DNA from 2 places in the Pseudomonas sp. E141 genome. Region 1 is predicted to be linked to the other one. Evidence: riboswitches for the same ligand, from Rfam matches in the RefSeq annotation. Region 1 holds a riboswitch; the other holds the start of a gene.

What was found. Region 1 has a riboswitch for cobalamin ahead of cobW (cobalamin biosynthesis protein CobW). Riboswitches for the same ligand answer to the same signal wherever they lie in the genome.
Region 2: another riboswitch for cobalamin. It lies ahead of cobO (cob(I)yrinic acid a,c-diamide adenosyltransferase); the one in region 1 lies ahead of cobW (cobalamin biosynthesis protein CobW).

Annotation. Positions count from the first base shown of each region.
Region 1 covers NZ_CP084024.1:3,452,336-3,466,889, forward strand. The annotation lists gene cobN (cobaltochelatase subunit CobN) at 1-2,150, opposite strand, end outside; gene cobW (cobalamin biosynthesis protein CobW) at 2,154-3,218, opposite strand; cobalamin riboswitch at 3,318-3,531, opposite strand; cobalamin riboswitch at 3,732-3,954, shown strand; gene GKKCFE_RS15350 (CbtB domain-containing protein) at 4,057-4,245, shown strand; gene GKKCFE_RS15355 (CbtA family protein) at 4,257-4,952, shown strand; gene GKKCFE_RS15360 (cobalamin biosynthesis protein) at 4,949-5,353, shown strand; gene cobM (precorrin-4 C(11)-methyltransferase) at 5,429-6,175, shown strand; gene nfuA (Fe-S biogenesis protein NfuA) at 6,367-6,951, opposite strand; gene GKKCFE_RS15375 (fatty acid cis/trans isomerase) at 7,046-9,337, opposite strand; gene metH (methionine synthase) at 9,492-13,202, shown strand; gene GKKCFE_RS15385 (DUF2970 domain-containing protein) at 13,316-13,534, shown strand; gene GKKCFE_RS15390 (nitrite/sulfite reductase) at 14,073-14,554, shown strand, end outside.
Region 2 covers NZ_CP084024.1:4,172,609-4,187,162, forward strand. The annotation lists gene GKKCFE_RS18655 (MFS transporter) at 1-813, opposite strand, end outside; gene GKKCFE_RS18660 (MarR family winged helix-turn-helix transcriptional regulator) at 866-1,270, opposite strand; gene GKKCFE_RS18665 (adenosylcobinamide-GDP ribazoletransferase) at 1,356-2,093, opposite strand; gene cobC (alpha-ribazole phosphatase family protein) at 2,096-2,680, opposite strand; gene cobT (nicotinate-nucleotide--dimethylbenzimidazole phosphoribosyltransferase) at 2,677-3,732, opposite strand; gene cobU (bifunctional adenosylcobinamide kinase/adenosylcobinamide-phosphate guanylyltransferase) at 3,729-4,250, opposite strand; gene GKKCFE_RS18685 (cobyric acid synthase) at 4,384-5,835, opposite strand; gene cobD (threonine-phosphate decarboxylase CobD) at 5,832-6,824, opposite strand; gene cbiB (adenosylcobinamide-phosphate synthase CbiB) at 6,817-7,725, opposite strand; gene bluB (5,6-dimethylbenzimidazole synthase) at 7,722-8,372, opposite strand; gene GKKCFE_RS18705 (cobyrinate a,c-diamide synthase) at 8,369-9,763, opposite strand; gene cobO (cob(I)yrinic acid a,c-diamide adenosyltransferase) at 9,760-10,371, opposite strand; cobalamin riboswitch at 10,450-10,687, opposite strand; gene GKKCFE_RS18715 (hypothetical protein) at 10,847-11,431, shown strand; gene GKKCFE_RS18720 (PQQ-dependent sugar dehydrogenase) at 11,499-12,809, shown strand; gene GKKCFE_RS18725 (C40 family peptidase) at 12,910-13,443, opposite strand; gene GKKCFE_RS18730 (C40 family peptidase) at 13,609-14,235, opposite strand; gene hda (DnaA regulatory inactivator Hda) at 14,447-14,554, opposite strand, start outside.

The DNA.
Region 1 (14,554 bases):
CGGGGAATGCGCAGCAACGCCAGCAAGGTGTCGATGCGCAACCGTTGTGTGGGCGACTCGCCAAAAATGTGCAGGCCGTCGCGGATCTGCGACTCCTTCAGATCGCACAGGTAAGTGTCCAGGCGCGGCAGCCAGACTGCCACGTCAGCGTCGCCGTCCAGTTGCAACTCGCGGTCGATGTGGGTTTCGCGCACCAGATTCAGAATGTCTCGCTGCAGTTCCCGGGCGCGGCGTGGGTCGAGCAGTTGCGCTTCGTAGTATTCGTCAGCCAACAGCTCGAGGTTACGCAGCGGCCCATAGGTTTCGGCCCGGGTCAGCGGCGGCATCAAGTGATCGATAATCACGGCCTGGGTGCGACGCTTGGCCTGGGCGCCCTCGCCCGGGTCATTGACGATGAACGGATAGATGTTCGGCAACGGTCCCAGCAGCGCATCCGGCCAGCAGTTTTCCGACAGCCCGACGCCCTTGCCCGGCAGCCATTCGAGATTGCCGTGCTTGCCGACATGAATCAGCGCGTGGACCCCGTAGGTGTTGCGCAGCCAGAAATAAAACGCCAGGTAGCCGTGGGGCGGCACCAGGTCCGGGTCGTGGTACACGGCGCTCGGATCGACCTGATAGCCTCGAGCCGGCTGGATGCCGACGAACGTCAGGCCCAGGCGCACGCCAGCAATCATCAGCCGGCCATCGCGGAACATCGGGTCCTGTTCGGGCGCGCCCCAGCGCTCCAGCACCGCCTGGCGATTGGCCTCGGGCAATGCGTCGAACATGGCCCGGTAAGCATCCAGCGCCAGGCTCTGGTGACAGGGCCGCTGGTCAAGACTGTCCAGGTCGTTGCTGACCCCGCCGAGCAACTGCTGGATCAGCGCGGTGCCGCTCGCAGGCAGTTCAGCCGGCAGCGGATAACCCTCGGCCTGCAAGGCCCGCAGGATATTCACTGCCGCCGCCGGGGTGTCCAGGCCGACGCCGTTACCGATGCGCCCATCCCGGGTCGGGTAATTGGCGAGGATCAGCGCCACACGCTTTTGCGAGTTGGGCAGGCACGCCAGGGTAGTCCAGCGCCACGCCAGCTCAGCGACAAAATCCATGCGCTCGGGCACGGCCCGGTAGCAGACCACATCGCTCTGGCTGCGCTCGCTGCGCCAGGCCAGGTCCTTGAAACTGATGGGGCGACTGATGATCCGCCCGTCCAGTTCCGGCAGGGCAATGTGCATCGCCAGGTCCCGCGGGCCCAGACCCTGCTCACTGGCGCGCCAGCCAGGCTCGTTGTCCTGGGCGCAGATCGCCTGGATCACTGGGATGTTGCGGCGAAACGGTCGCAAGTGCGGCGCTTCGGGGCTCGATTGGGCGAAACCGGTGGTGTTGAGGATCACCCCCGCCGCCACCTCATCCAGCCAGTCTTCAACCAAGGCCAGGCAAGCAGGCTCCTTGAGGCTCGCCACGGCAATGGGCAAGGGATTGAGCCCCGCCGCTTGCAGACGCTGGCAAAACACGTCGATGAACGCCGTGTTCGCTGCTTGCAGGTGGGAGCGATAAAACAGCACCGCCGCCACCGGCTGCCCGGCCCGCCAGTCGCTTTGCCAATCACTCAGGCTGGCGTTGGTTCGTTCCGGATGGTAGATCGCCGTGCGCGGCAGGGTTTGCGGTTCGCCCCAAGGATAGTCGCGACCGAACCATTGGCTGGCCAGGTTATGGAACAGGTCCAGGGCATTGCCCAAACCGCCTTGGCGCAGGAACTGCCAGAGCCGGTCCCGATCCTCATTGGGCACGTTGCTCAGGTCGCTGAGTTCCGGATCGGGTCGATCGTCCCCCGGCACCAGGATCAGCTTCACCCCGCGCTCGGCCAGTTCCATAAGACGTTCAATGCCGTAGCGCCAATAACCGATGCCGCCATGCAGGGAAAGCAGGATGACCTTGGCGTGACGCAACACGTCGTCGAAATACAGATCCACCGAGGCGTGGTTTTGCACCTGCATCGGGTTGGCGAGGCGAAACTGCGGATAGTCGTCCGGCAACTGCCGCGCCGCTTCGGCCAGCAGCGCCAGGCTGGAGTCGCCGCTGCACAGGATCACCAGCTCGGCGGGGGTTTGTCCGAGATCGGCAATGTTGTCGTCCGACACGAAACCGCCGGGCTGGGTCCTGAGCAGGTGCATGGCTTAGACGCTGAGGGCGGCGCGCAATTGCGCTTCGAGCAGCCCGGCATCCAGCGCCTGGCCGATCAGCACCAGACGGGTCACCCGCGCTTCATCGGCGCCCCACTGCCGGTCGAAATGTTTGTCGAAGCGCGTGCCCACGCCCTGGATCAGCAAACGCATCGGCTTGCCAGGAATGGCCGCGAACCCCTTGACCCGCAGCACGCCGTGCTGGACCACCAGCTGGGTCAGCGCGTCCAGCAGCAGGCTTTCGTCGGCCTGGGGCAGTTCGATGGAAATGGAGTCGAACGCGTCATGATCATGGTCGTCATCGTCGCCGTCATGGTGATGATCGTGATGGCTGTGGCGGCTGTCGATGTGCTCCTCGGAGCCGGCGCCCAGGCCGATCAACACTTCCAAAGGCAAGCGGCCGCTGCTGGCTTCGATGATCTTGACCGCCGGCGGCAGTTCCTCGGCCACTTCCAGGCGCACCTTGGCCAGGTCTTCAGGGCTGATCAGGTCGGCTTTGTTGAGGATTACCAGATCGGCGCTCGCCAGTTGGTCGGCAAACAGCTCGTGCAGCGGTGATTCGTGGTCCAGATTGGGGTCAAGCTTGCGCTGGGCATCGACCTGGTCCGGGAACGCGGCGAACGTGCCGGCGGCCACGGCCGGGCTGTCGACCACGGTGATGACCGCATCGACGGTGCAGGCGCTGCGGATTTCCGGCCACTGGAAAGCCTGGACCAGCGGTTTGGGCAGGGCCAGGCCGGAGGTTTCGATAAGGATGTGATCGAGGTCACCGCGCCGCGCCACCAACTCGCGCATCACCGGGAAAAACTCTTCCTGCACGGTGCAGCACAGGCAACCGTTGGCCAGTTCATAGACGCGACCGTTGGCTTCTTCTTCGGTGCAGCCGATCGAGCACTGCTTAAGGATCTCGCCGTCGATGCCCAGCTCGCCGAACTCATTGACGATCACGGCGATGCGGCGGCCCTGGGCGTTGTCGAGCATGTGCCGCAGCAAGGTGGTTTTACCCGAGCCGAGGAAGCCGGTGACGATGGTGACAGGGAGTTTGGCCAGTGTTTTCATCGGATGCCCTTTGGCAAGGTGGCGGGCAAACGGGACGACAATCCGCACGCATGGGTGCACGCGGAAGATTTCGCCACCGGATCACCCCGCCCGGTTGTAGTGAGAATCTGTGTCGAGGCAGGTCTCCTGGCTGACGGCGGGCCAGTCATTCGACTGGCAGTTACTGCGCCTTCCCGTGCACCCTTGGTCAAGAGCATGCACAGTGGCCTTGCAGAAACATCACCGTTCACAGTTGCGGGGGCAGCCGCGGCTTGGACCGCGTTCCCTTCTTAGCTTCGGCCAATGCCGAAGAACCTCGAAGGCGCAAGGCTACGCAGGGTGTGGGGGCGGGTCAATGTCCGCAGGTGAGTTCTGTGGTGTCTTGCGGGCCCTATCGCGAGCAGGCTCGCTCCCACAGTAAATCTCGCCGATCACAAAATTCATGTTCAACAAAGCTCAACTGTGGGAGCGAGCCTGCTCGCGATGGGCGCAACGGGTATCAGCCAATTGACGCCCCGCCCCCGCCCATGCTCTCCTGTGCGCCTAGTTACGGGTGCCCTTCACAGGGTGAAACGGGAAACCGGTGAATCGTGTGCTTTACTTCAAGGCCACGTCAGTCCGGTGCTGCCCCCGCAACGGTAAGCGAGAGAAGCGTCAGATCCACTGTGCCTCACGGTATGGGAAGGTGACGCTTGTCGGCCAGGCACAAGCCCTGCCCCTCGCGAGCCCGGAGACCGGCCCATGACTCATGCATCAACAAACCCGCGGTGGGCGGGCGCTGTTCGAACCTTGGCGGGCCTGCGCCCGGGGTTTCATTGCGCTCGCTTCACCCGATGACAAGAGACCATAGGGAAGCGCCATGTCGACCATCAGCAGCACCGCCCGTACCGCCAGCAGCTCCACGACCCTGAGCCAGCGCCTGAGCGCGGCGATTTTCGCCTCGATCCTCGGTGCAGGCCTGGTCTATTTCGCCGGTTTCTCCCACATCGAAGCGGTGCACAACGCGGCCCACGACACCCGCCACAGCGCCGCATTCCCGTGCCATTGAGACCTGACGACATGATCAAGCGTATCGCGCAAACCGCCGGTTTCAGCGGATTGCTGGCCGCCCTGCTGCTAACCCTCCTCCAGAGTTTCTGGGTATCGCCGCTGATTCTGCAGGCCGAAACCTACGAAAGCGCACCGGCTACCGAGCACCATGAGCACGCCGCTGGGGCCGTTCACTCCCATGATGCCCAAGCGTGGGAGCCGGAAGACGGTTGGCAACGACTGCTCTCCACCACCGGCGGCAATCTGGTGGTCGCAGTGGGTTTCGCCCTGATGTTGGCGGGCTTGTACACGCTGCGGGCGCCGACTCGCACGTCCCAGGGATTGCTTTGGGGTTTGGCCGGTTATGCCACGTTTGTCCTGGCCCCCACCCTCGGCCTGCCACCGGAGCTGCCCGGCACGGCTGCGGCCGATCTGGCCCAACGGCAGATGTGGTGGATCGGCACGGCGGCCTCCACTGCGGTAGGTATCGCCCTGATTGTCTTCGGCAGGCATTGGTTGCTCAAACTGTTGGGCGTGGCGACCTTGCTGGTGCCCCATGTCATCGGTGCGCCGCAGCCTGAGGTCCACTCGATGCTGGCGCCCGAAGCACTTGAAAGCCAGTTCAAGCTCGCCTCGCAAGTGACCAACGTCGCGTTCTGGCTGGCCTTGGGCCTGGTCAGCGCATGGTTGTTCCGGCGTGGCGACCAGGCTCAGCACGACGCATGAGCACCGGGCCGATCCTGGTGGTCGGCCTGGGCTGTCAACGCGGCTGCCCGGCCAGCACGCTGCGAGAACTGCTTGATCAGACTTTGCGGGCACACGGCATCGAGCTCTCTGAGGTTCGCGCCTTGGCCAGTATCGACCTCAAGCGTGACGAGCCGGGCCTGCTGGAGCTGGCCGAGCAACTGGAGTTGCCGCTGACCTGTTTCAATGCCGAGCAATTGTCCAGCTACCAGCAGCGGCTCAGTCACCGCTCCGAGATCGCTTTTGAACGCACCGGTTGCTATGGCATCGCCGAAAGCGCTGCCCTGGCCCTGGCCGACCGGTTGGGCGCGACACCTGCGACGCTGTTGATTCCTCGCCAAAAGACCCCAAGCGCCACGCTGGCATTGGCGGTGACGTCGTAAAACCCGATAATTCGCGCCCTGGATCATGAGCGATCTTCATTCAAAGGGTCGCCCACTCACCTTTAGGAACCGGTCATGACCGTTTATTTCATTGGCGCCGGCCCTGGCGACCCGGAACTGATCACTGTCAAAGGTCAGCGACTGATCCGCAGCTGCGCGCTGATCATTTACGCCGGCTCCCTGGTGCCCACAGCCGTGCTGGAAGGCCACAGCGCCGAACAGGTGGTCAACAGCGCCGAGCTGCACCTGGAGCAGATTATCGAGTTGGTCAAGGCCGCTCACTTCAAGGGCCAGGACGTGGCCAGGGTACACTCCGGCGACCCGAGCCTGTACGGTGCCATTGGCGAGCAGATTCGGTGCCTGCGGGAACTGGACATCCCGTTCGAGATCATCCCCGGCGTGACCGCGACCTCCGCCTGCGCCGCCCTGCTGGGCGCCGAACTGACCTTGCCGGACGTGTCCCAAAGCCTGATCCTCACCCGCTACGCAGACAAAACCGCGATGCCCGCCGGCGAAGAACTGGGCAGCCTGGCGCAGCACGGGGCGAGCATGGCGATTCATTTGGGCGTCAATCATCTGGAAAAAATCGTCAGCGAACTGCTGCCCCACTACGGCGCGGATTGCCCGATTGCCGTGATTCACCGCGCGACATGGCCGGACCAGGATTGGGTGGTGGGTACGCTGGCTGATATTGCCGAAAAGGTCCAGGCCAAGGGCTTTCGACGCACGGCGCTGATTCTGGTGGGACGCGTACTGGGTAATGATGTGTTCAGTGAGTCGTCGCTCTACCGCGCCGGGCACGCGCATCTCTACAGGCCCTGAAAATACAACTTTAAGAGCGGGCTTGCTCCCACAGGGATTTGCGGCGATTAAAAAATCGAACATCACCGCCGCCCCAATGTGGAGCGGGCTTGCTCGCGAAAGCGGTGAATCAGCTTGCGCGGATGTCGGATCCGCCCATAAAAAAACGGCGCTCACGGGCGCCGTTTTTTTATATCCGCAGCGAACACCTATCAGTAGTAGGCGTTTTCTTTCTGCGTGTGGTCGGTCACGTCGCGCACGCCCTTGAGTTCCGGGATACGCTCGAGCAAGGTGCGCTCGATGCCTTCCTTCAAGGTCACGTCGGCCTGGCCGCAGCCCTGGCAACCGCCGCCGAACTGGAGCACGGCGATGCCGTCTTCCACCACGTCGATCAGCGATACCTGGCCGCCGTGGCTGGCCAGCCCCGGGTTGATTTCGGTTTGCAGGTAATAATTGATGCGCTCGTTGACCGGGCTGTCGGCATTGACCATCGGCACCTTGGCGTTCGGCGCCTTGATGGTCAACTGGCCGCCCATGCGGTCGGTGGCATAGTCGACCACCGCGTCGTCCAGGAACGCTTCGCTGAACGAGTCGATGTATGCGGTGAAGCTCTTGAGCCCCAGCGCGGTGTCTTCAGGTTTCTCTTCCCCCGGCTTGCAGTAGGCAATGCAGGTTTCAGCGTACTGGGTGCCGGGCTGGGTGATGAAGATGCGGATCCCGATACCTGGGGTGTTCTGCTTGGACAGCAGGTCGGCCAGGTAATCGTGGGCGGCATCGGTAATGGTAATGGCGGTCATGGAAACTCCTCGCAGGCTTGTCGGCAGTTTACGCCAATCATCGCGCCGGACAAAGTCCTAGTATTTTTGTCAGGAAAGCGCCCGGATATCCTGGTCAGAGGTTCTGGTAGCGATTCATGTCCAGCACCCCACTTTCCAGCGGCGCCGTCTCCTGCAGGTAGTGGCTCAGGTCATGGAAGTACTGCCAGAACTGCGGGTGACTGCGCCGAATGCCCCAGCGCTCGACAATCCGCTCGAACGCCTGCCCGTCCCGGGCGCCCTCCATGGCGTCGACAAAGGCCGGCACTTGCTCGGCGGGGATGTTGAAGATGAAGTTCGGATAGCTGCTCAGCACGCCCGAATAGACCGTCAAGGTGTCCAGCCCCGGCTGGTATCGCAGCGCCTCGCCGAGCAAAAACGCCACGTTACTGTGAGCGCGGTTGCGCAGCAGACTGTAGACCTCACGGCGACCGCTGACGGTTTCGACGCGCAACATGGTCGCTTCCGGCAACTGGTTGATGACGCTCAGGCCCGCCGCCGGTCTGGAAGCCAGGCGACTGAGGGCCTGTTCGGCGTTCTGTAAGGCCGGATCAATGTTCGGACGCGAGCAATAGGCGCCATTACACCGGTTGATCGGATCGGGCCGCGCGTTCAAGTCGCCATAACGAACCAGCAATTGCTGGACGAAATCGCGCTTGGGGTCATCTTCGTCAAGCTTGAGAGCGGTGGGTTTATCGTCGTCGATAGCCTCGTAATCGAGCCACATCTTGAATTTTCCGCCCGACTGATACCAATCGTTGAGGTAGTCCTCGCGGGAATCGGCTGGCATCAGGCGCAGGAAGTTCTGCTCCGCACCGTTGCGAATCAGGTCGAAATACAGTCGCGTCTGGGCCTGGTGGGACACGTTGCCGAACACGTCGAAGTTCACCGCCAACTGATAATAAGTGCGCTCCAGCAATGGAAAGTCGAACAGCCACATCGTCTGTGGCACCTCGCCAATCAGGCCCTTGGTGACCGAAGCACTGTCGAAATGCCGGAAAATGCTCAGCAAGGCATTGTCGTTGCCGGCCCACAGCGTCGACCAACTGGGCGCAGGCAGGTCGGCGTAGTTGTCGCGACGCAAGGCTTCGTACTCGTTGCGCTTGTCCCGGTAGTCCAGCCACAGACTCAGGACGCTGCCCACGTCGTCATTCTGCCCCGGCATCGCCAGCAACGGCGTGGCCTGGCCGCGGTAATTGGGGTCGGTGATGTACAGATCATGTTCCGGGGCCTGGAACAACGCCCAGAAGTTGTCGCGAATCACGTCCGTGGCGATCTGGCCCCGGCAAACCGGGCCGCGGATAAATGTGCGCACGAAATACTCGGCGTTATCGAGCATGAACTGATAGCGGGCCTGGGCCGGGATCGCCTCGAAGGTGGAAAACGGGTTGGCCCGGCGCTCCGGGCCGTACCCTGGCAACGCAGTGACCTGCCATCTGCCGCTGTAGAACAGGCTCTTGATCCGCGCCATTTTTGCCGCGCTCAACCCGTAGGTAATGTGGGTCTTGTGCACGATCACCCCTTGTACCGGCCAGAGCCGGTAATACACACGGGTGCCAGGGTCATCGTTCGGGCGGCGGGTGTTGATCAGATCGATTGGCTGGCCGGTAGGCGTGCGCGAACGTACCCACTGGAAGAAATGCCCCGGCTCGCCATCCTTGAAATAGATGTGCGCCAGAAACCAGTGCTCGAACAACCACCGACCCACCAGGCTTTCCCGGGCGCCGGGGGCGTTGAGCAGGTTTTCCCACTGCACCACCTGCAAGGCTTCGGCGGCGCTCGGCGCCAGCGCTTGCTGATCGATGGGTGCACCCGCGGCCAACCAGCGCTGCAAGGTCTGATATTGCTGGTCGGTCAGGCCAGTGACCGCCAGAGGCATGCCTTCCTTGGGATGCGCGGCGGCGTACTCGTCGAATTGCCCCGGCATCGGGCAGCTGTTGTCACGCTCAAGCCCAAGCACGATGTCCTGGGGCAGCTTGGCGTTGGGCTGCAACGGTGTGTTGTGGCCCAGTTCGAGCATCTGCGCCATCAGCGCGGCCTGACTGCCTTGAGCATCCAGCACGGAATAGAAGCCTTTGCGCTGCCAGGCCCGCTGGCCGGAGGCGTCATAGAACAAACGTGTGGGTTCGGCAGCCTGGCGTCGTTCACCGTCATAGACCGGCAGCTTGCTCGCGCCCCGGGACACGCCTTCGCCACTGCCCAGGTTCAATTGGCACGCAGAGTCATAGCAGGCGTGGCAGGCGACGCATTTTTCCGTGAAGATCGGCTGGATATCGCGAGTGTAGGAAATCGCCGGGGCGGGATCCTTTGCCACTGAGTGAAAAGACAACAGCAGCAACAGACTGCCGAATAAGACGCGGTACGGCATGTCTCGGGTCCCTAAGAGATAATCCGGCGATTCTACCGGGCCGCCATCGCGATGCAAACATGAGCAGGATTCATGCAAAAGCCACCCATGATCAAATCCTGTACAGGTTTGCTATCATCCCCGCCTTCGTAATGGTCTTTTTCCAGGTAGTCCTATGTCCGATCGCAGCGCTCGCCTTTATCTTCTCCAGCAGGCCCTCAAGGAACGCATTCTGATCCTCGACGGCGGCATGGGTACGATGATCCAGAGCTACAAGCTTGAGGAACAGGACTATCGTGGCAAGCGTTTCGCCGACTGGCCGAGCGACGTCAAGGGCAACAATGATTTGTTGGTCCTGAGCCGTCCGGATGTGATCGGCGCCATCGAAAAAGCCTACCTGGATGCCGGTGCCGACATTCTGGAAACCAACACCTTCAACGCCACCCAGGTGTCCCAGGCCGACTACGGCATGCAGGGCCTGGCCTACGAGCTGAACCTGGAAGGCGCGCGCCTGGCCCGCAAGGTCGCCGACGCCAAGACCCTGGAAACACCGGACAAGCCGCGCTTCGTAGCCGGCGTGCTGGGCCCGACCAGCCGCACCTGCTCGCTGTCGCCAGACGTGAACAACCCCGGCTACCGCAACGTGACCTTCGACGAGCTGGTGGAGAATTACACCGAGGCCACCAAGGGCCTGATCGAAGGCGGCGCCGACCTGATCCTCATCGAAACCATTTTCGACACGCTTAATGCCAAGGCAGCGATTTTCGCCGTGCAAGGGGTGTATGAGGAATTAGGCGTCGAACTGCCGATCATGATCTCCGGCACCATCACCGACGCGTCCGGCCGCACACTGTCCGGCCAGACCACCGAAGCCTTCTGGAACTCCGTCGCCCACGCCAAGCCGATCTCCGTTGGGTTGAACTGCGCCCTCGGTGCCAGCGAACTGCGCCCGTACCTCGAAGAACTGTCGAACAAGGCCAGCACCCACGTATCGGCGCACCCGAACGCCGGTCTGCCCAATGAATTCGGTGAATACGACGAACTGCCGGTGGACACCGCCAAAGTCATCGAAGAGTTTGCCCAAAGCGGCTTCCTGAACATCGTCGGCGGCTGCTGTGGCACCACCCCGGCGCACATCGAAGCCATCGCCAAGGCCGTGGCCGGCTACGCACCGCGCCAGATTCCGGAGATCCCGCGGGCTTGCCGCCTGTCGGGCCTGGAACCGTTCACCATCGATCGCAGCTCCTTGTTCGTCAACGTCGGCGAGCGGACCAACATCACCGGTTCGGCCAAGTTCGCCCGCCTTATCCGCGAAGACAACTACACCGAAGCCCTGGAAGTGGCCCTGCAGCAGGTCGAGGCCGGCGCGCAGGTGATCGACATCAACATGGACGAGGGCATGCTCGATTCGAAGAAGGCCATGGTGACCTTCCTCAATCTGATTGCCGGCGAACCGGACATCTCCCGCGTGCCGATCATGATCGACTCCTCCAAGTGGGAAGTGATCGAAGCGGGCCTCAAGTGCATCCAGGGCAAGGGCATCGTCAACTCCATCAGCATGAAGGAAGGCGTCGAGCAGTTCATCCATCACGCCAAGTTGTGCAAACGCTACGGCGCCGCCGTGGTGGTGATGGCCTTCGACGAAGCCGGCCAGGCCGATACCGAAGCGCGCAAGAAGGAAATCTGCAAGCGTTCCTACGACATCCTGGTCAATGAAGTCGGCTTCCCGCCGGAAGACATCATCTTTGACCCGAACATCTTCGCCGTCGCCACCGGTATCGAAGAGCACAACAACTATGCCGTGGATTTCATCAACGCCTGCGCCTACATCCGCGACGAACTGCCTTATGCGCTGACCTCGGGTGGCGTGTCCAACGTGTCCTTCTCGTTCCGGGGCAACAACCCGGTGCGCGAGGCGATTCATTCGGTGTTCCTGCTGTATGCAATCCGCTCGGGCCTGACCATGGGCATCGTCAACGCCGGCCAACTGGAGATCTACGACCAGATCCCGGTGGAACTGCGCGACGCGGTGGAAGACGTGATCCTCAACCGCACGCCTGAAGGCACCGACGCCCTGCTCGCCATCGCCGACAAGTACAAGGGCGACGGCAGCGTCAAGGAAGCGGAAACCGAAGAGTGGCGTGGCTGGGAAGTGAACAAGCGCCTGGAACACGCGCTGGTCAAGGGCATCACCACGCACATCGTCGAAGACACCGAGGAATCGCGGCTGTCGTTCGCCCGGCCGATCGAAGTCATCGAAGGCCCGTTGATGGCCGGCATGAACATCGTCGGCGACCTGTTCGGCGCCGGCAAAATGTTCCTGCCCCAAGTGGTGAAGTCCGCCCGGGTGATGAAGCAGGCCGTGGCCCACCTGATTCCATTCATCGAGGCGGAAAAAGGCGACAAGCCAGAAGCCAAGGGCAAGATTCTCATGGCCACGGTCAAGGGCGACGTCCACGACATCGGCAAGAATATCGTCGGCGTGGTGCTCGGTTGCAACGGCTATGACGTGGTCGACCTGGGCGTGATGGTGCCGGCAGAGAAGATCCTGCAGGTGGCCAAGGAGCAGAAGTGCGACATCATCGGGCTGTCCGGCCTGATCACTCCGTCCCTGGACGAGATGGTGCATGTGGCCCGCGAGATGCAGCGCCAGGATTTCCACCTGCCCCTGATGATCGGTGGCGCCACGACCTCCAAGGCCCACACGGCAGTGAAAATCGAACCCAAGTACAGCAACGACGCGGTGATCTACGTCACCGACGCCTCGCGCGCCGTGGGCGTGGCCACCCAGTTGCTGTCCAAGGAACTCAAGCCGGCATTCGTCGAGAAAACCCGCCTGGAGTACATCGACGTTCGCGAGCGCACCGCCAACCGCAGCGCCCGTACCGAACGCTTGAGCTACCCGGCCGCCGTGGCGAAGAAGCCGCAGTTCGACTGGAGCAGCTACCAGCCGGTCAAGCCGACCTTTACCGGCGCCAAGGTGCTGGACAACATTGACCTCAACGTCCTGGCCGAATACATCGACTGGACGCCGTTCTTCATTTCCTGGGACCTGGCCGGCAAGTACCCGCGCATCCTGACCGACGAAGTGGTCGGAGAAGCGGCTACTGCCCTGTACGCCGATGCCCGGGCGATGCTGCGCAAGCTCATCGACGAGAAACTCATCAGCGCCCGCGCCGTGTTCGGCTTCTGGCCGGCCAACCAGGTGCATGACGACGATCTGGAAGTCTATGGCGAGGATGGCAAGCCACTGGCCCGCCTACATCACCTGCGCCAGCAGATCATCAAGACCGATGGCAAGCCGAACTTCTCCCTGGCCGACTTCGTCGCGCCCAAGGACAGCGGTGTGACCGACTACGTGGGCGGCTTCATCACCACCGCCGGCATCGGCGCCGAAGAAGTCGCCAAGGCCTACCAGGAAGCCGGCGACGACTACAACTCGATCATGGTCAAGGCCCTGGCCGACCGCTTGGCCGAGGCCTGCGCCGAATGGCTGCACCAGCAGGTGCGCAAGGAACATTGGGGTTACGCCAAGGACGAAAGCCTGGACAACGACGCCCTGATCAAAGAGCAATACACCGGCATCCGCCCTGCCCCCGGCTACCCGGCCTGCCCGGATCACACCGAAAAGGCCACCTTGTTCCGCCTGCTCGACCCCGAGGCCAGCGAACTGAAGGCTGGACGCAGCGGCGTATTCCTCACCGAGCATTACGCCATGTTCCCGGCGGCAGCCGTCAGCGGCTGGTATTTCGCCCATCCCCAGGCGCAATACTTCGCCGTGGGCAAGATCGACAAGGATCAGGTCCAGAGCTATACCGCGCGCAAAGGCCAGGACTTGAGCGTGACTGAGCGCTGGTTGGCGCCGAATTTGGGTTACGACAACTAAGAGCCTTAAAGGATCGCAGGCTCCTACAGGGTTTTGTGTATTGCTGTAGGGGCTGCCGCAGGTTGCGATCTTTTGTCTATGCTTGTTCCAAACCCATGGCAGACGAGGGATTTATGGACGATCCGATCGACAACAAGCCGCCGACCCTGTGGCAGATGGTGCACAGCGTGCTGGCTGCCGCCTTCGGCGTGCAGAGCGGCAAGAATCGCGCCCGTGACTTCACCCACGGCAAGCCGAGTCACTTCGTGGTATTGGGCATCGCCTTCACGGTGATCTTCGCCCTGACACTGTTTGGCATCGTCAAGCTGGTGGTGCATCTGGCGGGGTTGTAAATCTGTCTACGACACACGTAACCCCCCTGTGGGAGCGAGCCTGCTCGCGATAGCGGTTTGTCAGTCACTTCATGATTGACTGAACCACCACTATCGCGAGCAGGCTCGCTCCCACCGTTTTTTCACCACCGCTCTATTGGTGACTGACCCAGAACACCGCAGTGCCCACCACCAGGATAATCAGGAACAAAATGGCCCAGGCATCAACAGTACTGTCGCTTTTCCTTGCTTTGGTCGGATTGCTCATTGCATCGCCTCTTGTCGGTTTTGTAGGTGATTGCATAGGGACTCGACCACAGTTAAGACGATGATTGCCCGCACGACAAATGTGGGTTAGGCAATAATCAATCCCATTAGTCGATTTGGTTCTTTACATATACTCAAACATCACTTTTGCGCATAACTCAAAACAGGTATCTTGCACCGGCTCCTGTAGGAGTGCGCGGCCGTGCGCGCAGAATTGCCGAGGCAGAATCCGATTCCAGCGAGCCAACACGCAGCTGTTTCTGATCGGCCCAAGCCTGAGAACGAGACTTATATGTACGTATATGACGAGTACGATCAGCGGATCATCGAGGACCGCGTCAAGCAGTTCCGTGATCAGACCCGACGCTATCTGGCAGGCGAGCTGAGCGAAGAAGAATTCCGCCCTCTGCGTTTGCAGAATGGCCTGTATATCCAGCGCTTCGCCCCGATGCTGCGCGTAGCGGTGCCCTATGGCCAACTGACCTCGCGTCAGGTGCGCATGCTGGCCAAGATTGCCCGCGACTACGACAAAGGCTATGCCCACATCAGTACCCGCCAGAACGTCCAGTACAACTGGCCGGCCCTGGAAGATGTGCCCCAGATCCTGGCTGAACTGGCCACCGTGCAGATGCACGCGATCCAGACCAGCGGCAACTGCCTGCGCAACGTCACTACCGACCAGTTCGCCGGTGTCGCGGCCGATGAGTTGATCGACCCGCGCCCCTGGTGCGAGATCGTTCGCCAGTGGACCACCTTCCACCCGGAATTCGCCTA
Region 2 (14,554 bases), 720 kb from region 1:
ACCGCCCAACCAGCCTGCGGTGTAGGTGCCGAAGATATTGAACAGGCCGACCAGGGCCAGCACGGTCGTGCCGACGCTGGCCGCCAGGTGCTGGTCCACCAGATAGGCCGGCAAATGCACGCCAATGAATACCACTTGGAACCCACAGACAAAAAAGCCAACCGCCAGCAGCCAGAAGCCGGAGTGGCTGCAGGCCTCGCGCAGCGCTTCGGACAAGGTTTGCTCATGACCGGTCAGCGGCGCAGGGGTGTCCTTGAGCATGCTCACCAGCGGCACGATCAGCGCCACCAGCAGCCCCAGCGCCAACAGCGCGGCAGACCAGCCGAGCCAGCCAATCAGCCCCAGCGTGCCCGGCAACATGGCGAATTGGCCGAAGGAGCCGGCAGCGCTGGCGATCCCCATGCCCATGCTGCGTTTTTCCGGCGGCACAGCACGCCCGACCACGCCGAGGATCACCGAAAACGACGTGCCGGACAGACCGATACCAATCAACAGACCCGCGCTCAATGAAAGCGACCATGGCGAGTCGGCCATGCCCATGAAGACCAGACCGAGGGCATACAGCACGCCACCGATGAGCACGACTTTCGCGGCACCGAAGCGGTCGGCCAGCGCCCCGGTAAAAGGTTGCGCCAAGCCCCAGATCAAGTTCTGCAAGGCAATGGCGAAGGCAAACACCTCACGACCCCAGCCAAACTCGGCGCTCATCGGCGCCAGAAACAGCCCGAAGCCATGCCGTACACCCAGGGACAACGCCAGGATCAGCGCGCCGCCCACCAGAACCCAACCACAGGTACGCCACATCGATGTCATTATTATTCTCCGGTCACGGGTATATACCCGCTTATCTTCGAACGAACCGGCTTCACGCCAGTTCATCCAGCAAGGCCAGCAACGTTGCGCGCTTTTCGGCGCCCAGCTTATCGATCAATCGTTGTTGCGCCGCTTCCCAGGCCGGCAACGCCGCCGCCAGCCGGGCATGCCCGGCTTCAGTGAGTTCGACAATGCGATTGCGCAAGTCTTCACCTTCGGCCAGCGCCACCAGCCCCTCACCTTCCAGTACCCGCAGGTTGCGCCCCAGGGTGCTGCGGTCCAGGCCCATGGCCTCGGCCAGGGAAGAGATACTCGGTTGGTCCAGGCGCGCCAGGTTGCTCAGCAAGGAATACTGGGCGACGTTGATCCCGAAGCCGTCGAGGGCGCCGTCGTAATACCTGCTGACGCCCCGAGCGGCGCGACGCAGGTTGATGCACAAACATTGGGAGGCAAGCATAGTGCGTGTATATACCCGCGATTAAGTGAATGCAAATTTTAATTCAGGAAATTTCAAACTGAATCCCCAGCCAGACAGGTAGCGCTCAATTCCAGATCAGCACCAGCCCCACCAACACCACCATTTCAAGCAGCTCCAGCAAGGCGCCTGCCGTATCCCCGGTACACCCTCCCAGCCTGCGCAACATCATCTGGCGCAACCCGATAAATACCGCCACGGCGATGACTAGCGCCGTTACCCCAACCCAGCCCGCCACCAACACGCCCCCCAGCGCACAGGCCAGCAATACCTGCCAGCCGCTGTGGCGCGGCAGATGGTCGGCGAGCGCCTGCCCTAACCCGCCGGCACGCACGTATGGGGTGGTCAGGAATAACCCCAGCAACGCGCCACGCCCCAACACCGGCACGATGATCAATGCCAGGGTTTGTCGCTGCTCGATCAGCGCCAGCAATGCGGCGAATTTGAGCAGCAGCACCAACACCAGCGTAATCACCGCAATCGGTCCGCTGCGAGGGTCTTTCATGATCAGCAGCGTACGCTCGCGATCGCCAAAACCGCCGAGCCAGGCATCCGCGCTGTCGGCCAGCCCGTCCAGGTGCAGGCCGCCGCTAAGCAGCACCCAAGCGGTGAGCAACAGGGCTCCATGGAGCAGCAGCGGCGTGCCAAGCAACAGGGCATCAAGCCCCCACAACAAGCCTCCGAACAACAGACCTACCAGCGGATAAAACAGCAACGAACGCCCCAACTGCGCAGGCTCGGGCATGCCCGGCAAGCGAACCGGCAGGCTGCTCAGGAACTGCAAGGCGATCCAGAACGCCAGCATCTTCAGCCCTCTTCCTTCAACACCGAACCAGGCGACACCCGAAGAGAAAACAGCGCGCCATGAGCCACTTCTACATTGAGCAACTGCTCCCGAGGCAGACCACGGGCTCGCGCCAGCAGCAAGCGCATCACCCCGCCATGGCTGACCAGCAATACGCGCTGCCCTGCATACGCGATCCTCAGGCGTTCAACCGCCGCCAGGACTCGCTTCGAAAACTCCAGCACCGGCTCGCCGTCTGGCGGAGTGAATGCGTAGGGATCGGCCCAAAAGCGGCCCAGCGCCTCGGCGTCGGTGTCCATCAACGCCGCCGCGCTGCAGCCTTCCCAGGCGCCGAAATGCAGCTCCTGCAGATCCTTGTCCAGGTGCACCGGCACATCGAGCTGGACGCCGAGTTGTTCAGTGAAACGGGCGCAACGCTGCAACGGCGAACTCACCAGCCGATCCCAGGGCCCGCCCGCCGCGACCGCCGCGACCGCCGCGCGCATCTGCTCCCAGCCCCTGTCCGTCAAGGCATCGTCGAGGCTGCCACGCAGCCCGCCGCCCAGTTCGGTCTCGCCGTGGCGCAGCAGGTCCAGGTGCAAAGTCATGCCGGGCGATCCGCCACAGCCGCTTCGGCAAACGTCGCCATCTGCCCGTGAAGATCACACGCCAGGCGCAACAGTGGCACCGCCAACGCCGCACCACTGCCCTCACCCAGGCGCAGGCCCAGGTCAATGAGCGGCTCAGCGCCGAGGGTTTCCAGAACGTGCCGATGCCCCGGCTCGGCACCGCGATGGCCGAACAACAGCCATTGCCTGCATTGAGGATTGAGACGCACCGCCACCAGTGCTGCGACGCTGCAGATGAAACCATCCACCAGCACCGCAACGCCCTGCTGGGCGCAGGCCAGATACGCGCCAGCCAACGCGGCGATTTCAAACCCGCCCAGGTTGAACAGTGTTTGCAGTGGATCGTTACGCTGTGCACCGTGCAACGCCAGGGCGCGCTCGATGACTTGAGCCTTGCGGCTGACACCCGCGGCGTCCAGCCCGGTGCCCGGCCCGACCAGGTGAGTCACCGGGCAGTCAAGCAAGGCACAGGCCAGGGCACTGGCCGCCGTGGTGTTGCCGATGCCCATTTCGCCGCCGATGAACAGCTGCGTTCCGGAGGCGACAGCACGCAGCACACTGTCACGTCCGGCCAGCAATGCCTGCTCGCCTTGGGTCACGGTCATCGCCGGCCCCTGCACGAAATTCGCGGTACCTGGCCCCACGTTCAGATGCCGCACACCGGGTAGCGCCAGCGAAGGCGTCACAGTGCCCAGGTCAACCACTTCCAACGAGGCGCCCAGTTGCCGCGCCAATACACTGATCGCCGCGCCGCCGCTGACGAAATTGAGGAGCATCTGCCCGGTGACTTCCTGGGGATAGGCCGATACGCCTTCGGCCACCACACCATGATCACCTGCGAAAATTGCGATCCAGAGTTGATCCAGGCTCGGCTTGACCTGCCCTTGCAAACCCGCCAGTTGCACCGCCACTGCCTCGAGTCGCCCCAGGGAACCGGCCGGTTTGGTCAGTTGTTGCTGACGGACCGCGGCCTGCTCCAGGGCCTGGGTGTCGAGGGGCTTGCACGGGTCCAGCCACCAGCGATGATTCATAACGCAGTACCTTTGAGAGTCAGGGGCAAGCCGGCAACGGTCAGCACGACGCGCTGGCAACGTTCGGCCAAAGCTTGATGCAGCCAACCGGCTTCATCGACATAACGGCGAGTCAACTCGCCCAGCGGCACGACACCCATTCCGGTCTCGTTGCTGACAAAAATGATTTCGCCCGGCAGCGCGCCAACGCACTCCAGCAAAGCGTCACGCTCGGCCGTCAACTGCTCGAGGTTGTCGAGCATCAGCAGATTGGTCAGCCACAGGGTCAGGCAATCCACCAACAGGCAGTGCCCTGAACCTGCGTTATCGCGCAGCACCCGCGCCAGGGCCAACGGCTCCTCCACCAGCGCCCATTCGGCCGGACGGCGAGCGCGGTGTTGGGCGACCCGTTCGTTCATCTCGCCATCCAGAGGTTGGCTGGTGGCGATGTAGGTGACGGGCAACCGGCTGTCTGTGGCGAGCTTTTCGGCCAGGCGACTCTTACCGGAGCGGGCGCCGCCGAGGATCAGTTGCAGCATGTTTTTTACCTTTCAAATTGGCGGTGTTGCTGCCGGCTTCATCGCGAGCAGGCTCGCTCCCACAGTGGTTGTGCGATGCACACAAGTCCCTTGTGGGAGCGAGCCTGCTCGCGATGAGGCCAGTGCAGCCACCCTAGATCCCACACAGCTCACGCAACAGCCCGGTATCCAAATGCCGCTCCACCAGATCCGCCAACCGCTCGATGTCCCGCTCGCGCAACCCGTGGTAGTCCACCGCCTGCACATTCTGCAACCCGGCCCAACGCAGCAAGGCGCTGCTGGCCGCCGGTGACTCGAACAGCCCATGCAGATAGGTGCCGAAAATCTGCCCATCCAGACTCTGGGCGCCATCACAGCGACCGTCATCCAACTGCACCGCCGGGTTCTCCAATGCCGGGCCTGAGGTTACACCGGCATGGATCTCATACCCGCTGACCTCGGCCTCTTCCAGGGCCAGTCGACCGCGCACATTGCGCAACTGCTTCTCGTGTTCCAGGGTCGTTTCGAAAGCCAGCAAGCCCAGCCCGGTGCTGGAGCCTGCGCCCCCTTCCAGCCCCAGCGGATCGTGGACCTGCTGGCCGAGCATCTGCAAACCGCCGCAGATGCCTAGCAACTTGCCTCCATAACGCAGGTGACGATGGATGGCCGTCTCCCAACCGTTGGCGCGCAGGTAGGCCAGGTCACTGCGCACGCTCTTTGAACCCGGCAGGATGATCAAGTCAGCCGCGGGAATGGGCTGGCCTGGGCCGATGAATTGCAGATCGACCTGCGGATGCAGGCGCAGCGGATCGAAATCGGTGTGGTTGCTGATGCGCGGCAATACCGGCACCACTACCTTGAGCACCTGCTCGGCCTTGTCGGCCTGCCGTTGATCGAGACCGTCCTCGGCTTCCAGATGCAGGTCCATCACGTACGGCAACACGCCAATCACCGGTTTGCCGGTGCGCGCCTCAAGCCAGTCCAGGCCCGGTTGCAGCAGGGCGATGTCGCCGCGAAAACGGTTGATGATGAAGCCCTTGACCCGCGCCTGTTCGCTGGGCGAAAGCAGCTCCAGGGTACCCACAAGGTGGGCGAAGACGCCGCCGCGATTGATATCGGCAATCAGCAGCACCGGACAGTCCACCGCCTCGGCAAAGCCCATGTTGGCAATGTCACCGGCGCGCAGATTGATCTCCGCCGGGGAACCCGCGCCCTCCACCATCACCACCGGATACGCCGCGCTCAAACGTTCGTGGGAGGCCAGCACCGCTTGCATCGCGATGGCTTTGTAATCGTGATAGGCCACGGCATTCATGGTGGTGACGGCGCGGCCATGGATAATGACCTGGGCGCCGGTGTCGCTGTTGGGCTTGAGCAGCACCGGGTTCATGTCGGTATGCGGTTGGAGACCGGCCGCCTGGGCCTGCACGGCCTGGGCACGGCCGATTTCACCGCCATCGGCCGTTACCGCGCTGTTGAGTGCCATGTTCTGTGGTTTGAACGGCACCACGCTCACCCCCTGACGCCTGACCCAGCGGCACAACGCCGTGACGAGAGTGCTTTTGCCGGCATCGGACGTGGTGCCCTGCACCATTACAGTGGTCATTGGATGTCCTTGGCGTAGGCCTCGAAAGCTTGCTCGAGGCGCAGGAATTCACCGTCATCGGCCGGCAACCCGAAGCGCAGGCTGCTGGTATGGGTAAACAAGCGCAGAAGAATGCCGCGCTGGGCCATGAAATCGTAAAGTGCCTGGGCGTGTTCAGCGACCAGCCATTGGAACAACCCACAGCCGCCCTGAGGCTTGAAGCCGTGGCGTTCGAGCGTCAGCGCCAAGCGCTGACTGGTGTCTTCGCAGCGTTGGCGCTGGCGGGCCTGGGCGTCGGTGTCCAGCAGGCACGCCTGGCCCACCACCCGGGTCGGCCCGCTGACGGCCCACGGCCCGACTTGTTCGGCGAGCAACTTGAGCAAGTGGCGCTCGGCCAATACAAATCCCAGGCGAGCCCCGGCCAGGCCAAAAAACTTGCCGAACGAACGCAGCACGATCAATCCGACCTGATGGGCATGGGCGGCCAGGCTCAGTTGTGGCGTGACATCCATGAACGCTTCATCCACCACCAGCCAGCCACCGCGCTGGGCCAATCGGGCATGCCAGTCCAGCAAGCGCTCGGGGCTCAACAGCAAGCCCGTGGGGTTGTTGGGGTTGACCACCACCAGCACGTCAAGGCTGTCGAGGAAGAAGTCCACCTCCGGCTCCAGCACTTCACGCACGATGTAACCACTGCGGCGCCAGGCTTCGGCGTGTTCGGCGTAACAGGGTGAGAGGACGCCGACCTTGCCGGCCCGACGCAGGCGCGGCAAGAGTTGGATGGCCATCTGCGAACCCGCCACCGGCAGCACATGCATGGCGCCGTAATAATCGCAGGCGGCCTGTTCCAACCCGTCATCGGTCTCAGGCAGGCGTGCCCAGGCCCGCGGTGCAATCGCCGGCACGTCGAACGGCCAGGGCGCCAGGCCGCTGGACAGATCCAGCCAGTGCGCCTCGGCAATCGCGTATTGCCGGGCCGCGTTGCGCAGGCGCCCACCGTGCTCAAGCATAAAACTCAGCTCCCAGGCAGAGAATCAGCAACCACAACCATACGCCACGCTGGACCAGTTGCCAGCCGCGATCAATGGCGTCGGCGTTCGCCGGCGCGCCTTCGCCCAAGGGTGGACGTTGATGCAATTGGCCGTGATACACCGCCGCGCCACCCAGTTCGACCCCCAGCGCACCCGCGCCGGCGGCCATCACGGGCCCGGCATTGGGACTGTCCCAGGTCGGGCCCTGGGTGCGCCAGCACTTGAGCGCCAGGCGGGTTTTTCCAAGCACGGCGTAAGTCAGCGCCACCAGGCGCGCCGGAATGTAGTTGAGCCCATCATCGATCTTGGCCGCCGCCCAGCCGAAACGCTCAAAGCGCTCGTTGCGATAGCCCCACATGGCGTCGAGGGTATTGCTCAGGCGGTACAACACCACACCTGGCGCGCCCGCGACGGCGAACCAGAACAGCGCGGCGAATACCGCGTCGCTGCCGTTCTCCAGCACCGACTCAGTGGCGGCACGGGCAACGGCAGTCTCATCCAGTTCGGCGGTTTCACGACTGACCAAGTAGCCGACCCGCCGGCGCGCTTCGTCCAGATCTCCACCGCGCAGAGCCCGGGCTACCGGCTCGACATGCTCCCCGAGACTGCGCAGGCCAAGGGCAAGGTACAGTGCCAGGATTTCCACCAGCCAGCCCACCAACGGCGCCCAGGACAGCGCCGTCGCGAGCAGGGTCAACGGCACCACGGCGATGATCCACGCCGTCACGCCATGGCTGCGCCAGCCACGCCCGCCGGAGTTGAAACGCTGTTCGATACGATCGGCAAAGCGACCGAACGCCACCAGCGGATGCCAGCGTCGGGGTTCGCCCAACAGCGCATCCAGCGCCACCGCGGCAGCACTGAGCAACGCCACACTCATGGGCTTACTCCCCAATGGTTTTCGTAGAGCAATTCATCCAGCGCACGCGGCTGCGCCCAGCCTTCCAAGGCAAGCATCGGTGCCGGGTAAAACCCCTCGACCGGCCCCAGGCACAATATTGCCAGCGGTTTGGCGCCGGCGGGCAGGCCCAACAGCTCGGCCAGGGCCTGGGGCTCGAACAGCGAAACCCAGCCCATCCCCAGCCCTTCGGCGCGAGAGGCCAGCCACAGATTCTGGATCGCGCAGGACAGCGAGGCCAGGTCCATTTCCGGCAGGGTTCGTCGACCGAAGACATAGCGCTCGCGATCATCCATCAACGCCGCCACCAGCACTTCGGCGCAGTCGTTGAGGCCTTCGACCTTGAGCTTCATGAATTCATCGCTGCGCTCACCCAGGGCCTCGGCGGTGCGGATGCGTTCCTGTTCCACCAGTTGACGGATTTGCCCACGCAAGGCGCGGTCGCTGATGCGAATGAACCGCCACGGCTGCATCAGACCCACACTGGGGGCTTGATGCGCGGCTTCCAGCAGGCGGCGCAGCAACGCTGGCTCAACGGTGCCGCCGGTGAAGTGGCGCATGTCGCGGCGTTCGGCGATGGCCCGGTAGACGGCATCGCGTTCGGCCTGAGAGAAAGCGGTGTCTGTCATGGCCGCTTCGCGAGCAGGCTCGCTCCCACAGGGGTCAGGTGATCGGAGGTGGGAGCGAGCCTGTTTGCGATAGCGGCCTCAGGATCAGGTGCAAACAGCGCGGCAATCGCCCTTGGATTCGACGGAAAATAGAAGTGCACATAGGAAGCCGTCATCCGACCCTGCCGGAAAACCGCCTCCGCGCCACGCCCGCCATTGGGACTATGACCTCGGGCAATCGGCTCCAGCCCGGTGCTGGTGAGGGAATGATGATAGGTATGCCCGCGCAAAGTGCCCTCCGGCAACTCCACCGATTGCAGCGCCAGGGCCGCCAGACGCTTTTGCATCTGCGCGTCACCGGCCAGCAACCCAAGCAGCTCGGCACGGGTGCCGTCCACATCCGTCAACGAGTCCAACAGATAAAGCATGCCGCCGCATTCAGCCAGCAAGGGTTTGCCTGCTTGATGGTGCGCGCGGATCGCCGCCAGCATCGGGGCGTTTTGCGCCAGCGCCACATGGTGCAATTCCGGATAGCCACCGGGCAGATACAGGCTGTCCGCCTCCGGCAGTTCGCTGTCATGAATAGGTGAAAAGAAGCTCAGTTGCGCCCCCATCGCTCGCAACAAATCAAGGCTGGCGCCATAGGTGAAGGCGAACGCTTCATCCCGGGCCACGGCGATGCGCACACCTTCCAGCCACGGCTGCGCGGCAATCACCGCTGGCGCGACGAACTCCACAGCCGGCGGCAACGCCACTTCACAACTGCCAGCCAAGGCATCGGCGGCGGCGTCGAGGCGCAGGTCCAGATCATTCAATTCACTGGCCTGGACCAACCCAAGGTGGCGACTTGGCAACTCGATACCGGTTTCCCGTGACAGGGCGCCGTACCAGCGCAGGCCTTCGGTCAGGCTGCCTTCGAGCAACTGCGCATGACGCAAGGTGCCGACACGATTGGCCAGTACCCCGGCGAAAGGCAAGTCCGGCTGATACCGCGCCAGGCCCAGGGCCAGGGCACCGAAGGTCTGGGCCATGGCCGTGCCATCGATCACCGCCAGCACCGGCACGCCGAAGTGCCGGGCCAGATCGGCACTCGATGGCGTGCCATCGAACAGCCCCATCACCCCTTCGATCAGAATCAAGTCGGCTTCGGCAGCAGCTTCCCACAACAATCGACGACTCTCCTGCTCGCCGACCATCCACATGTCCAGTTGGTAGACCGGCGCGCCGCTGGCCCGCTCCAGGATCATCGGGTCGAGGAAATCAGGCCCGCACTTGAAGACCCGCACCCTGCGCCCCTGCTTACGGTGCAAGCGGGCCAGGGCGGCGGTGACCGTGGTTTTGCCCTGCCCGGAAGCAGGAGCGGCGATCAGCACCGCCGGGCAGTGACGACTCGCCAAGGGAACATCGCTCACAGTTCGACGCCCTTCTGCGCCTTGATACCCGCCTGGAACGCGTGCTTGATCATGCCCATTTCGGTGACGGTGTCGGCCAGTTCAATCAATTCCGGCTTGGCGCCGCGACCGGTCACCACCACATGCTGCATCGGCGGACGGGCCTGCAAGTCGCTCAACACCTGGTCCAGGTCAAGGTAACCGTGCTTGAGGGCAATGTTGAGTTCATCGAGCACCACCAGGCCTATGGACGGGTCGCTCAACAATTGACGCGAAACTGCCCAGGCCGCTTCAGCCGCGGCGATGTCGCGCTGGCGATCCTGGGTTTCCCAAGTGAAGCCTTCGCCCATGACATGAAAGCGCACCTGCTCCGGGAAGCGACGGAAAAACAGCTCTTCACCGGTGCTGTTACGCCCCTTGATGAACTGCACCACGCCGCATTGCATGCCATGGCCCATGGACCGGGCCAGCATGCCGAACGCAGAGCTGCTCTTGCCCTTGCCGTTGCCGGTCAGCACCAGCAGCAGGCCACATTCGTTTGGCGAGTTGGCGATGCGCTCGTCGATCACGGCTTTCTTGCGCAGCATGCGCGCCAGGTGGCGTTCGTCGCGATCGGGGGTGTGGGTCATGGGAGCTCTCCGTTGGGATTGGATAACGGCGGGCGGGCACAAAAAAGACGGCAACAAGCCTGGCATCGCCCACCGTGATGCCGTTGGATGAATCAGGCCGGTCTCCGGGCTCATGAGCGGCGTGATGCCGGGCTGCGCGCCTTCCCATGTCGTACGGACACAGTGGCTGGTGGCCTGTGTAGTGCCAGGCGCAGCGTTGACTCATTTACCGTTGCGGGGGCAGCGCCGGGTTCGTATGCACTCACCGGCTTCCCTGTTTCACTCTGTCGACCCAACGATCGCCCGGTCACAGAGCACCTGAAACAAGCCGCGAAGGTTAGAGGGTTGGGGGTGGAGCGTCAATTAAAGCCGGCACAGGTTCAACAGCGGACATTGGCCCTGATCAATAAAATGACGCCAATCTTGTGCCATGCTGCGGCAAGTGATATCAAATAGGCATCACGACCCGATATCACAATAACAAGAGGGCAAAAGCATGCAAGGCATGATCATCAGCAATCCAAAACTGGAATTCCTGCGCCCGGTGCTGGAACGCTGGTTTGACTGTATCGACCGTTACAACGCCGTGCGCGGCGATAACGACACACCTTACTGGTTCGATGAAAAAGCCAATCTTGGCTTGCTCTCGGCCGCAGCCTGGATGGCCGAGATGGTCACGCTGCAGAACACCCCCACTCGCAAACAGAATGAAGAAGGCGAACGCAACGTCAGCGCCGATCTGTTCATCGCCGGCACCGAGGAGCGTGCTTTCATCCAGGCCACTCAACGCTGGCCGAAGGTCAAGAACCTCAATCTCACCCAGCCGCTGCTCGACATCACCAGCGACGCCAAACGTATCAGCTATTCCAGTGACCTGCGATTGGGCTGCCTGTTCGTCGCACCGCAAAAGGCCCAGCAGAGCGCCACGCCGGAAGAACTGCAGGACATGATCGATGAACTGCAGAAGGAAAATACCTGCGCCGTGGCCTGGTACTTCCCTTATGCCTATCGCAAGTTGCGCAATGAGGCCGGGCAGTATCATCCGGGCATCGCCGTGCTGTTCAAGCAGGCCCACGGCTGACCGGTTGAACCATCGCGGGTCTAAGCTTCTCTATGAATAACCACCATGCACTCATAGGGAAGCCCGCATGCTCAAGCCACCACACCTTCTGATCGTCGCATTGGCCGCAGGGCTTGTTGCTTGCGGCGAGTCCTCCACACTTCAGGTTTCCGACGGCACTGGCCCCTCGCCAAAACTGCCGGAACCGAACAAGACCCTGATCCCCACCGTCAACATTGCCGAGGCTATCGGCTGGCCGGATGGCGCCAAACCTACCCCGGCCCAGGGCCTGCAAGTGGGCGCATTCGCCGAAGGGCTGGATCATCCACGCTGGCTCTACGTGCTACCCAACGGTGACGTGCTGGTGGCAGAAACCAACGCACCGCCCAAACCGGACGACTCCAAAGGCATTCGTGGCTGGGTCATGGAGAAAGTCATGGGCCGCGCCGGTGCGGGGGTGCCCAGCCCCAATCGCATTACCCTGTTGCGTGATGCCAATCATGACGGCATCGCCGAAACCCGTACGGTCTTTCTGGAAAACCTCAATTCACCGTTCGGCATGACACTGGTGGGCAATGATCTGTACGTGGCCGACACCGACCGACTGATTCGCTTCCCTTATAAAGAGGGCGATACGCAAATCAAGGCGCAGCCGACCAAGGTCGTCGACCTGCCGGGTGGCACGCTCAATCACCACTGGACCAAAAACGTGATCGCCAGCCAGGACGGCAGCAAGCTGTACGTCACTACCGGTTCGAACAGCAATGTCGGGGAAAACGGCATGGAGGCCGAGGAAGGCCGCGCGGCCATCTGGGAAGTGGACCGTGCCAGCGGCAATCACCGCATCTTCGCCTCGGGCCTGCGCAACCCCAACGGCCTGGCCTGGGAGCCGCGCAGTGGCGCGCTATGGACCGCGGTGAATGAGCGCGATGAGATCGGCAGCGACCTGGTGCCGGACTACATCACTTCAGTCAAGGACGGCGCCTTCTATGGCTGGCCCTACAGCTATTACGGGCAGCACGTCGATAAGCGGGTCGAGCCACAAAAACCGGAACTGGTGGCCAAGGCCATCGCCCCGGATTACGCCGTCGGCCCCCACACCGCGTCACTGGGCCTGACGTTCGCCGAAGGCAGCACCTTGCCAGCGCCGTTTACCGAAGGGGCTTTCATCGGGCAGCACGGCTCATGGAACCGTAAACCCCACAGCGGCTATAAAGTGATTTTCGTCCCCTTCAACGCCGGCAAGCCGGTGGGGCAACCGGTGGATGTGCTGACCGGTTTCCTGAATGCAGATGAAAAAGCCCAAGGCCGACCAGTGGGTGTGGTGATCGACAAACAGGGCGGGCTGTTGGTGGCAGATGATGTGGGGAACAAGATTTGGCGGGTTTGGGCTAAATAACCGCTGAAGAAGCTGACCTGAACACTGGAACCTGTGGCGAGGGATTGTTCTCTCGCCACAAGAGCTCTGCTGAGCCGGCGCAAAAAGCGAACTTGAATCGTCAGGGATTACGCGCCAGATGCGCCGGTTGCAGCACACGCTTGGCACTCAGATAGGCTTTCTGCCAATAAGCCTTGGACAGGCTATCGAGCTTGACCGTACCCCCGGTCGCTGGTGCATGGACGAAACGCCCCTCCCCGACATAGATCCCGGCATGGCTGACCTGAGAGCCACCGTTGGTGGCGAAGAAAATCAAATCACCGGTCTGCAATGCGTCCTTATCGACACTCTGGGCGCGCATGCCAATCATCTCGCGGGTGGAGCGCGGCAGCGAGATACCGGCCGCATCGCGATACACATAGCCGATCAGGCCACTGCAATCAAAGCCTGAATCCGGCGTATTGCCGCCCCACCGATAGGGTGTCCCCACCAACCCCAGCGCCCGGAACAGCACGTCTTCGGCAACCGGGGAAAAGCTTTGCGCGGGAGCGAATACCACCGGAGCCCGCACTGGCGCAGGTGGCGGGGTACGGCTGGCGCAAGCGCTGAGCAGCGCGGCAAGGAGCATGAGAGCGAGGCGGGCCGACGTCGACATATGCAGAACAATCCTGATCTGGATGCGGCTTTTCTGCCGTGGGCATGAAAACAAAGCCGCCTGCGGAGTACGCAGGCGGATTGCCATCAATCAATGATCATGGATTCTAGCGGCTATGAGGCAAACTTCAAGTAAGACTTTAAGTTTGCCTTACAAACTGTGAGCTTACTTGCGAGCAGTGACCACGGTCGGTGCCATCGCGAGTGCGCGCTTGGCTTCGATGAAGGTCTTGCTCCAGTAGCTGTCGCCCAGGCTGTCGATTCGCACGCCACCGCTGCGACGGCTGCTGGAATGGATGAACTGGTTGTCACCCAGGTAGATACCGGCGTGACTGACGCGACCACGACGACCGTTGGTAGCGAAGAACAGCAGGTCGCCCGGCTCAAGCTCGTTACGAGCAACCAGCGGGGCCTTCACGTTGATCATTTCGCGAGTGGAGCGCGGCAGGCTCATGCCAGCCTCTTCGCGAAACAGATACCCGATGAAACCGCTGCAATCGAAGCCGGCCTCGGAGGAACCGCCAAAACGATAGCGGGTACCGATCAAGGACATGCCCCGCTCCAGGATGCTGTCAGCCAGCACCGGAAGCTGATAAGGCTTGCTGCCGGCGAAGTCTGCCAGCTCTTTGTCGGTGGCCATTTCTTCCTCAAGTGCAACAGAGGAAGACTGGGCAGTAACGGAATTTTGAACCTGTGGTTGTTGCGCTTGCTGGGACACTGGAGAGTGGGCAGCACAACCGAACAACAGGGTAACGAGTGCGAGAGGCACCAGGGGTGCGAAGCGACTTAGCATGGGCACGACCGTGGCTGAAGTTGTAAAGATGGCGAGACTATGCCCACTATCAAGCTCATTTGCAAATTCAATCGATGCAAATGTGACTTCTCGGTTTTAGGTTTACATCTAAGCGCCCCAACCGTTTTCAACCCTCTGCAGCCTGCAGCCCAGAAGGGACGCGGGCTGTGCCGTGGTAGAAACAGGCTATAAGCCACTATTGCTGCGACTTCTACCAGCCAAGGGTTTCTTTCAAAAAAGGGATGGTCAGCTTGCGCTGGGCCTGAAGCGACGCCTGGTCGAGACGTTCGAGCAGTTCGAACAACGCGCTCATGCTGCG